3 regions of the Rhizobium sp. RAF56 genome follow, and region 3 is predicted to be linked to each of the others. Evidence: riboswitches for the same ligand, from Rfam matches in the RefSeq annotation. Region 3 holds a riboswitch; each other region holds the start of a gene.
What was found. Region 3 has a riboswitch for cobalamin ahead of bluB (5,6-dimethylbenzimidazole synthase). Riboswitches for the same ligand answer to the same signal wherever they lie in the genome.

Region 1 (3,271 bases), on a different contig from region 3:
GCAAACGATTTCAAAAGCAGCAGGCCGATCAATGCCGGAATGGCGACTTCCGTCGATAGGTTGAGATGCAGTGCGCCGTGACCGGCCGACAACACCTGCGGCGAAATCATCGCCAGCAGGCCGACCACGATGCCGCCGATCGCGGGACGAAGCGGCGGCGCGATGGAACTCTTGCGCGCCATCTCCTCGATGAAGGACACCCCCTGCATGAGAAGGATGCCGACGCCGGCGCAGAAAGCGCCGAGCAGAAGGGCCGGAATATAGTCCGCGGGAACGATGCTGCCGAAATCGCCGACGTCGATGACGAATTCGTCGCCGGCGAAAAGGCGGGCGACGAGGGTGGAAATCAGTGCTGAAACGACCACCGGGGTCAGGCTGACGATGGTGTACGTGCCGATGATGAGCTCGAACGCGTAGAAGGCACCGGTCAGCGGCGCGTTGAAGGCGGCGGCGATCGCGCCCGCCGCTCCGCAGCCGACGATGGTTCTGAGGTCGGCGCGGCGAAGCTGCAGCTTGTATCCCAGCTTCGAGGCAATGCCGGCGGCCAGCTGCGTATAGCCGGCCTCAAGGCCGACGGAGGCGCCGAAACCGTTGGAGACAAGGTTCTGGACCGCAACGACGATGCTGTCGGTGAGCGACAGGCGCCCGCCATGCAGCGCGTTCGCTTCGATGGGGTCGACCATCGGTTTCTTGCGGGTGCGGGCAAGGATGAAGAGCATGATCCCGAGGAGCACGCCGCCGACGATCGGGGCGGTGAGAAGCAGCAGGTTGTTGTCGATCGCGGCGGAGCTCAGCCGGTCGGCCTCGTCGATGCCGAAGATCAACGCGTGCATGCGCCGCGAGATGAGGCTCATTACAGTCACCGCCAGGCCGGACGTGACGCCAACGAAGGCGCCGGCAATGACGAGGCCAAGCTCGCTGCGGCGCATCAGCGCCCTTAGACGGCCAAGATCGAATAGGGTTGTGAGAGCGCCGAAGCGGCGGCGCTGGAATTTCTGCAGCATGGGAAGAACGATGTCGCGCTGGTGTCCGAGGGTTAGGACGGTATATGTCGTTAACGTCAAATAATTGCGGCAAAATACTGACTCATGCTGGATTTATTGCAGCCGGCTTCGTCAACGGAACAGGCTGTGTCGCGTCCTTGGGCCTTCGTTGACTTGGCGAAAGCGAAAGCCTAATCATGACCGCCTTACGGATGGTTCCTGGGCGGCGGCCTGCCGCACGGGATCAAAAGGGAATGCGGCGGGACGGACCCAAACCGGGCGTCCTCATCGCAGCCGACCCCGCGACTGTAGAGCGGTCAGGGTCCTATCGTCCGGTTTGCTGCGGCTCCTGGCCGACTGTCCGCATGAGGTGGGCGGGCGAGGGGTTCAAGGAAGCCGGAAAAGCCACTGGCGTGGCATCATGATCTACCGGGGTTGGACGCCTCTATTTCTACGAATCGTCCGCCTTTTCATGATGATCGAGCCGGGAAGGCGAGAAGGATCCGCAGGCGTCGCGATCAGGGCGACCGGTTTCCGGTTCGCCTCGATCGCAGCGCCGCACCCGCGAGCCAGGAGACCTGCCATGCGTGCCGGGCGAAGAGCCCACCAAAGGAACGGAAGTTCCGCTGCCAGCACGGAGGTTGTCATGGCACTTCAGGCTTCTCGGGGCATCGACGCCGGCTTTTATGCTGCCGCCATCCCCTGTGGGATCGAGCTGCCCGCGCCGGCAATGGGCGGGCGCTGATGGTGGAGATTTCTTCTCGTTCGGCCTTTATTCTCGGCGGCGCCCGTTCGGGCAAATCGCGCTTTGCCGAACAGTTGGTCGCAGCCTCCGGCCTCGATCGCCACTATGTCGCGACGGGGCGTGCCTGGGACGACGAGATGGGCGCGCGCATTGCCAGCCACCAGGTGAATCGCGGCGATCTTTGGACGACGCATGAGGAGCCTCTCGATCTCGTTCGCCGGCTTGCCGCGATCGATCTGGGGAGCCGTGCGATCCTTGTCGATTGCCTGACCCTATGGGTTACCAATCTCATGATGGAGGGTCGGGATCTCGCCTCCGAATTCGCCGCCCTTGCCGATTATCTGCCAAGCGCGCGAGCGCTGATCGTCCTTGTTTCCAACGAGGTCGGTCTTGGCATCGTGCCGGAAAACCGCATGGCGCGCGAATTCCGCGACCATGCCGGACGGCTGCATCAAATGGTCGCCGCGGCGGCATTCGAAGTCTATTTCGTGGCAGCGGGACTGCCGCTCAAAATGAAGGGTTGAATTGCATGAACCAGGAAAAGATCCCCGCAACCGTCATCACCGGCTTTCTGGGCGCCGGCAAGACGACGATGATCCGCAACCTGTTGCAGAACGCGGGCGGCAAGAAGATCGCGCTCATCATCAACGAGTTCGGCGATCTCGGCGTCGATGGCGACGTCTTGAAGGGATGCGGCGCGGAGGCCTGCACCGAGGACGATATCATCGAGCTGACCAACGGCTGCATCTGCTGCACGGTCGCCGACGACTTCATCCCCACCATGACGAAGCTCCTGGAGCGCGAACGCCGCCCCGATCATATTATCATCGAGACCTCGGGCCTCGCTTTGCCGCAGCCGCTGGTCGCGGCCTTCAACTGGCCGGATATCCGCAGCGAAGTGACGGTGGACGGCGTTGTGACCGTGGTCGATAGCGCTGCCGTCGCCGCCGGCCGTTTCGCCGATGACCATGATGCCGTCCATGCCCGCCGCAAGGAGGACGAAGCGCTCGATCACGAAAGCCCGATCGAGGAGCTGTTCGAGGATCAGCTGACCTGCGCCGATCTGATCGTGCTCAACAAAACCGATCTGCTCGACCGGGCGGGCATTGCCAGCGTTCGCGCCGAGGTCGCCTCGCGCACGCATCGCAAGCCGACGATGATCGAAGCGAGGAACGGCGAGGTGTCCGCCGCGATACTGCTCGGCCTCGGCGTGGGCACCGAGGGCGACATCGCCAACCGCAAATCCCACCACGAATTGGAGCACGAGGACGGTGCCCCGCACGACCACGACGAATTCGACAGCTTCGTCGTCGATCTCGGCCCGATCGCCGAGCCGGTGACCTTCATCGAACGGCTGAAAACCGTCATCGGCCAGCACGACGTGCTGCGGTTGAAGGGCTTCGTCGATGTGCCTGGAAAGACCATGCGCCTGCAGGTCCAGGCGGTCGGCAGCCGCATCGACCATTATTTCGACCGCGCCTGGGTGCCGGGCGAGGAGCGCGCCAGCCGGCTGGTGGTGATCGGGCTGCATGACATGGACGAG
Region 2 (3,271 bases), on a different contig from region 3:
CCTTCTGCGCCTTGACCGTCACGGCGATTGAAAACGGCCGCGACGGCGTGGACGACAGCGTGTAGGTGCGCATCACGGGTTCCGGCCCCACGGGCAGCTCCAGCGTGACGAACTGGCCTGGCAGATAGCGAAACCAGTTGTCCTTGTCTGAGCGGAACGTGAAGGTCATCACGTCGGGCGCCTCGGGCGTGGCTGACAGGCATTCGAGGAGCTGATGCCGGTCGCTCCAGGGCTGCATCTGGTCCAGATGCTGGTGGCGGGGCGCAATCGTCATATTGATGCTCATGCGACCACCGAAAGCTTTGCCTGCTCGCCCTGCAGGCGATTGACCATGAAGTTCGAGTACCATTCGACGAACTGCATGACGCCGCCCTCGTGCAGTTCGGAATAGGGACCGGGCTCGTAGGCCGGCGAGCGGATACCGAAGGCGTTTTCCTCGACGATGCGGCGGTCCTGATCGTTGGTTTCGGTCCAGACGTGGGTCAGTTCCTCGAGATCGTAGTCGACGCCCTCGACCGCATCCTTGTGCACCAGCCATTTGGTCGTGACCGCCGTCTCCTCGGCGCTGATCGGCAGCACGCGGAAGGAGATCGCGTGATCGCCGAGCATGTGGTTCCAGGTGGAGGGGTAGTGGAAAAGCAGCATCGTGCCGATGTTGTCGATGGTCACGTCGGACGACAGCGGCCGCCTCACGGCGTTGCGGCCCGACATCGTGTAGCTCTCGACGCCCTCGATCAGCGGCATGCGCGCCGTGCGGTACTGGCCGTCGGCGGAAAGCTGGAACGTGCTCGGCAGGCCGGCTGCCTCGCAACGGTCCCAGTGCGAGACGATCACCGGATCGCTCATTGCCCCCTGCACGCCGCTGACGGTCGGAGCTTCCGGGAAGGTGCGGCAGAGTTCAGGGTGATTGGCGCTGCAGTGGTAGCATTCGCGATTGTTTTCCCAGACGAGCTTCCAGTTGCCCTTCTCGATGATCGTGCTCTGGAAGGCGATCTTCGCCTCCCCCAGGCGATGTGGCGCGATGTAGGGCGTGATGGCGTCGCGAACCGGTGCGAAATCTGGCGCGGTCTTGGCCAGACAGATGAAAATGTAACCGCCGACGCTCTCGCAATGCACCGGCTTCAGGCCGAACTGGCTCTTGTCGAAATCCTCGGCCATCTGGCGCGCGAAAAGCAGAGACCCGTCGAGTTCGTAGGTCCACTGGTGGTAGGGGCAGACGAGCTTTGCCGAAGAGCCGCGCTCGGTGTTGCAGACACGTGAACCGCGGTGACGGCAACTGTTGTGGAAGGCGCGGATGACGTTGTCGCGGCCACGCACGATAACGACGGGATAGTCGCCGATCTGGACGGTGAAGTAGTTGCCGGCGCGCGGAACTTCGCAGTCATGGCCGATGAACAGCCAGTCGCGATAGTAGATCATCTCCATGTCGAGCTTGAAATAGTCGGGCGACGTGTAGAAAGCCTGCTCCAGGCTGAACCCTTCGCGACGGTTCTTCAATTGCCGCAAAACGTTGGTGCGGATGTCCATTTTTCAGCTATCCTCGCATAGTGGGCGGCACGACGGAGGATAGGAGCCGCCGGTCACGGACCGACACCCTTTTGCCTCCAGCCGCCCGCCGCGGCCAGTTCGAAATCGTCTCAAGGCTGGTTTCCGGGCTCTGGAGCGGTTCGATCCTCGAACCCCATGACGCCTTCCCAAGCTTGCGCCCAGTGGCTGTATTGCCATGACCTCTCCACCACCGTTGCGGGGGCAGCGCCGGATTTCGACCGACTTCCCAATTATCCGCCGTCCCTATCCAGCGGCACCTCAGGATGAAGGAATATAATCATCGTGCCGTGTCGCGCCTTGTTCACAAAGCGACATCGGCATCCGCATTGACGACGGCGGCCAAATCAAGGCGAATTATTCTCTATCCAATTGATATCGTGCATTTTTATCACCAGGCAGATATGTAGAAGCTATTACCCTCGTCGGCCCCCTGGCGCGTATGTCCGTCGCTATCCCCTATACGACATACATGCGAGCGAGGCGCCTATCGCCGCTTATGGCCGGCGTCCTAACTGCGTTGGCGCAATTAAGCGCCCATTAAGCATGACGCCTTAGTCTCCGAGGCCGATCCCGGAGCGAGCGTCCATGGCAAAACTCAGATACTACGACGCGACCACGCGCTACGTGCCGCAGACATCGCCGACCACTACCGATCACAGCGAGTTTCTGCGCACCGGCCGTATCAGCCGCGCGAAAACCGGCATCGTCACGAATAGCCGCCGTTATCTCAGCTACGAGGACGTGGCCGAGCAGACCGCCGAGCGCCTGCAGGCGGCCGGCGAGCGCACCCACGACAAGCTCAACAGCTTTCACAAATCCATCCAGTTTCCGAAGCTTGTCTTTCACCGCACGCTCGCCGAGACCCCGCACCTCGGCTATTGCCACGTCACGGCGTCCCGCACGCGGTTCGCCCGCTACGAAAATGTCAGCTGGGCATTCTACATCGCCAATTTCTTCGCTGAGATCGGCGAAGAAGGCGACGCCTTCGTCAAGATCGACCCTTGCTACAAGCGGATGTATTTCGCCATCGCCGTTCGCTCCGATCACGATGCGACGGAGAAGAAGCTGACGATCAACCGCAATGTGCGCGGCAACGGCGTGCTCTTCCGCACCCACGACCCGCAGGTCGCGATCCGCAACGTGCTTTTGCTCGGCGCTCGCAGCGAGCAGCTTCGCGACATCATCCGCCAGCTTTGACGGACTTGCTGGGCAGCCCCGCGCCGCCGCGCATTGATCCTGTGCCGCGAAAAGCCTAAGGAAGCGCCGAAGCAAGGACAAAACCGGTCAGGCAATGGCACTACGGATCGACATCAGACAGGACGCCGAAGGCGCAATCCGGCAAGCCGTCGACGTGCTTGCCTCGGCCGAGCCCGTGGCGCTGCCGACGGAGACCGTCTACGGCCTTGCCGCCGACGCGACGGCCGCCGCCGCCATCACCCGCATCTACGAGGCCAAGGGCCGGCCGCGCTTCAACCCTCTGATCTGCCATATGAGCGATCTCGCCATGGCGGAGCGCTACGCCGTTTTCGATCCTGTGTCGCGGCGGCTTGCGGAAGCCTTCTGGCCGGGACCGCTGACGCTCGTGCTGCCGCTGAGGCCCGGGAGCGACATTCATCCGCTCGCAACGGCCGGTCTCGATACCGTCGGCATTCGCGTACCGAAGGGTTTCGCCGGCGATCTCATCCGCGCCTTCGGACGGCCGCTTGCGGCTCCGAGTGCCAAC
Region 3 (3,271 bases):
CGATCTCCAACAAGTTCGGCTCGATGGTGGTCACGACAGGCAACAAGTCGGAAATGTCGGTCGGCTATGCGACGCTCTACGGCGATATGAACGGCGGTTTCAACCCGATCAAGGACCTGTACAAGATGCAGGTCTACGCGTTGTCGCGCTGGCGCAACGCGCATGTGCCGCCGGATGCGCTCGGGCCTTCGGGCGAAGTCATCCCCGCCAACATCATCGAGAAGGCACCATCCGCGGAGCTTCGGCCGAACCAGACGGACCAGGATTCGCTGCCTCCCTATCCGATGCTCGACGACATCCTGGAATGCCTGGTGGAAAAGGAGATGGCGGTCGAAGAGATCGTCGGCCGCGGTCATGATGTCGCAACCGTCCACCGCATAGAGCATCTGCTCTATCTCGCCGAATACAAGCGACGGCAATCCGCCCCCGGCGTGAAGATCACCAAGAAGAACTTCGGGCGCGACCGACGCTATCCGATCACCAATCGATTCCGGGATCGTTAACCGCAATGATTGAAGTGGCTTCGCCTTTGCACCATTTTGTTGTTTCCTAGGGTGGATACCATGGAGGCACAAACGTGGAGAAAGCGACGCGGAGGGTTGGCGTTTTCGTCGATGCGGAGAATTTACCGGCACGGACGGCTGCTCGGATTTTCGAGGTTGCATCTTTCTACGGCCAGATCGTCGACCGGCGCGTCTATGGCGATTTCGCGCGTGAGATGTTGCGGCCCTGGGCGGAGATGGTACCCCACCACGCTCTCAGCCTTCAGACTGCTCAAGCGTCGATATCCGGCAAGAACAGCAGCGACATCCTGCTCGCCGTAGACGCTACGGAACTGCTGGGCAAGGAAGACTTCGACGTTTTCTGCATCGCCAGCACCGATAGCGATTTCTCGCATTTGGCTAGCCGGATACGAATGCGCGGTCGCAAAGCGATTGGCCTCGGTGGACCAAAGGCGACCGAAAAGTTCAGGGTCGCTTTTGATGCGTTCTACGAACTGGAGATCCAGGCCGCCCCCGCGCAGCCGAATTCGCCGAACGTCGTTGCGCTGAAGCAGACCGCTGACGTCAGGCCTTATATAGTGCAGGCGTTCAATTCTCTGGGGCACAAGCCGCACGAATGGCTGGATGTGTCGCTGCTCGGTCACGTAATAAAGAAACTGTATCCGACGTTCAGTGCGAAGGACTTTGGCCACTCAAAGTTCGGTACGGTTTTAAAGAACGCCACCTTCCTCGAAGTCCAGATGAATGGGCAAACCATGCAAATCAGGATCAAGCGGCAACGCGAGACGGGATGAATAACTCTGCGCCGTGACCGCCTCACGCGCGCGCGTTGACAGGCTGCCGTTTGATCGCGCATAGCTTGAACGTCAGGTGCCCGCGCAAGCGGGAGAATCGGGAAGCCGGCGAATTTCCGGCGCGTGCCCAACGCTGTGAGGCGGATGTCTGCTGTGCGGAAGGATTTTGTCATTCTTTCCGTAGGATGCCACTGGTCTTTAAACCGGGAAGGCAACGGCAGGCAGGCGAAGCCAAGCCAGAAGACCGGCCTGACATGATAGACCGCACCGCGCGGACGGCGGCAGGTTGGCATTGTTGAGGAGCAAACGATGCGACCGAATTCGAAGGACGATCTCGTCCGCGTGCAAGCCTTTTCCTTAGCCGAACGCGCTGCCGTCTACCGCGCCATCGAGACGCGACGCGATGTCCGCGATCAGTTTCTTGCCGATCCGCTGCCGGATGCGCTGATTAGCCGGCTACTGAGTGCCGCCCACAGCGCGCCGTCGGTTGGCTTCATGCAGCCTTGGAATTTCGTGCTGGTGCGCGATCCGGCGGTTCGCCAAGCGGCCTGGGAGGCATTTTCCCGCGCCAACCAGGAAGCGGCCGAAATGTTCGAGGGCGAGCGGCGCGATACCTATCGGTCGTTGAAGCTCGAGGGCATCCGAAAGGCGCCGCTCAGCATCTGCGTCACCTGCGATCCGGATCGCTCCGGCAAGGTCGTGCTCGGCCGCACGCACAATCCGCGCATGGATGCCTATTCGACGGTCTGTGCCGTGCAAAACCTCTGGCTTGCGGCGCGCGCCGAAGGCGTCGGCGTCGGCTGGGTGAGCATCTTTCATGATGCTGACATAAGGGCCTTGCTCGGTATCCCCAAGCGGATCGAGATCGTCGCCTGGCTCTGCCTCGGCTATGTGGACGAGCTTTATCGCGAACCTGAACTGGCGGTGAAGGGCTGGCGGCAACGGCTTCCGCTCGAAGAACTGATCTTCAACGAGCGCTGGGGAGGCGACTAACCTATTGTTGCGGCTGTGGGCCGGGTACTGCCGGGTGGAGGTCGATCGCGCCCAGATCGCTTCCGAGAAACTGCGGCCCGACCCTGCGTACCTTGTTCGAGGGATCATAGGGTCGCTCTGGCGCCGGCACGGCTGGCGTAGTGCTCGCGGACGCTGCGGGCGGCTTCGGCTTGGCAGTTTCGATGGTGATGATCGAGCTGGGCGACGTGCCGGTATCCGGTGCGCTTGCTGCCTTGTCGCGCCGCATTTCCTCGTAGTAGGCGGGTAGATTGCAGCTGCAGGCGGATTTCTCGCCGGGCTTGCGCTTGCGATAGGCGAATGCGTAGGGCATGGCGCTGTAGCGAAGTCCGTTCGCCGCCGAGACCATATCCGACGACTCCTGGCCGGGCAGATAGCGGTAAAAGAGCTCAGTCGAAACGTCGGGGCACATGCGGGCACAGGTGTTTGCATCAGCCTGAAAGTTGAGCGGCGTCGCATTGGCCGTCATCGGAAAGAAGCCGCCGTCGCAGGTGCGCACGCAGACGGTCTGCATGCCCGCGCCGCCGGCGTATGGTGAGATAGCGGGGGCGACCGTCTCCTCTTCGCCCATCGGCGGATAGAAGGTGTCGGTGCGCATCGCCTGCTGTTCGGGCGTCGTCAGCGGTTCTTCGCGGTTGCCGACAATCTCGGTGTCATCGTCGACAGGCGCGTCGCAGCCGTTCTCGCGCAGGGCGGCTTGCAATTGGCTGCGCTCTGCCCCTTCCTCACTGGTCTCGGCCTGCCGTGCCAGAAGATAGCGGAGGTTTTCCTGCATGCGGGCGAGCGAACTCTGCAGCTGATCACAGACAGCCGCATCCTCCGGGCCGATGAGTGTTGTGCTTCCCTGATTGTGACAGCCGCGATCGTTGAGTTCGTTCTCGATCATGCCGATCGCGCTGTTCTGATCGCCTGTTGCATCCGACGTTCGCCGGGCCTCGCGGCCGGTACTGATCGTTTCGCTCA

Region 1: another riboswitch for cobalamin. It lies ahead of cobU (bifunctional adenosylcobinamide kinase/adenosylcobinamide-phosphate guanylyltransferase); the one in region 3 lies ahead of bluB (5,6-dimethylbenzimidazole synthase).
Region 2: another riboswitch for cobalamin. It lies ahead of AB4048_RS07600 (aromatic ring-hydroxylating oxygenase subunit alpha); the one in region 3 lies ahead of bluB (5,6-dimethylbenzimidazole synthase).

What each region holds. Positions count from the first base shown of each region.
Region 1 is NZ_JBFRDU010000024.1:28,770-32,040, reverse strand. Features, by position in the region: gene AB4048_RS19645 (chloride channel protein) at 1-1,004, opposite strand, end outside; cobalamin riboswitch at 1,180-1,330, shown strand; gene cobU (bifunctional adenosylcobinamide kinase/adenosylcobinamide-phosphate guanylyltransferase) at 1,728-2,252, shown strand; gene cobW (cobalamin biosynthesis protein CobW) at 2,258-3,271, shown strand, end outside.
Region 2 is NZ_JBFRDU010000007.1:30,162-33,432, forward strand. Features, by position in the region: gene AB4048_RS07595 (2Fe-2S iron-sulfur cluster-binding protein) at 1-274, opposite strand, end outside; gene AB4048_RS07600 (aromatic ring-hydroxylating oxygenase subunit alpha) at 283-1,527, opposite strand; cobalamin riboswitch at 1,625-1,824, opposite strand; gene AB4048_RS07605 (DUF6656 family protein) at 2,134-2,745, shown strand; gene AB4048_RS07610 (L-threonylcarbamoyladenylate synthase) at 2,840-3,271, shown strand, end outside.
Region 3 is NZ_JBFRDU010000001.1:36,625-39,895, forward strand. Features, by position in the region: gene AB4048_RS00170 (NAD+ synthase) at 1-503, shown strand, start outside; gene AB4048_RS00175 (NYN domain-containing protein) at 578-1,297, shown strand; cobalamin riboswitch at 1,355-1,564, shown strand; gene bluB (5,6-dimethylbenzimidazole synthase) at 1,607-2,290, shown strand; gene AB4048_RS00185 (DUF2865 domain-containing protein) at 2,292-3,271, opposite strand, start outside.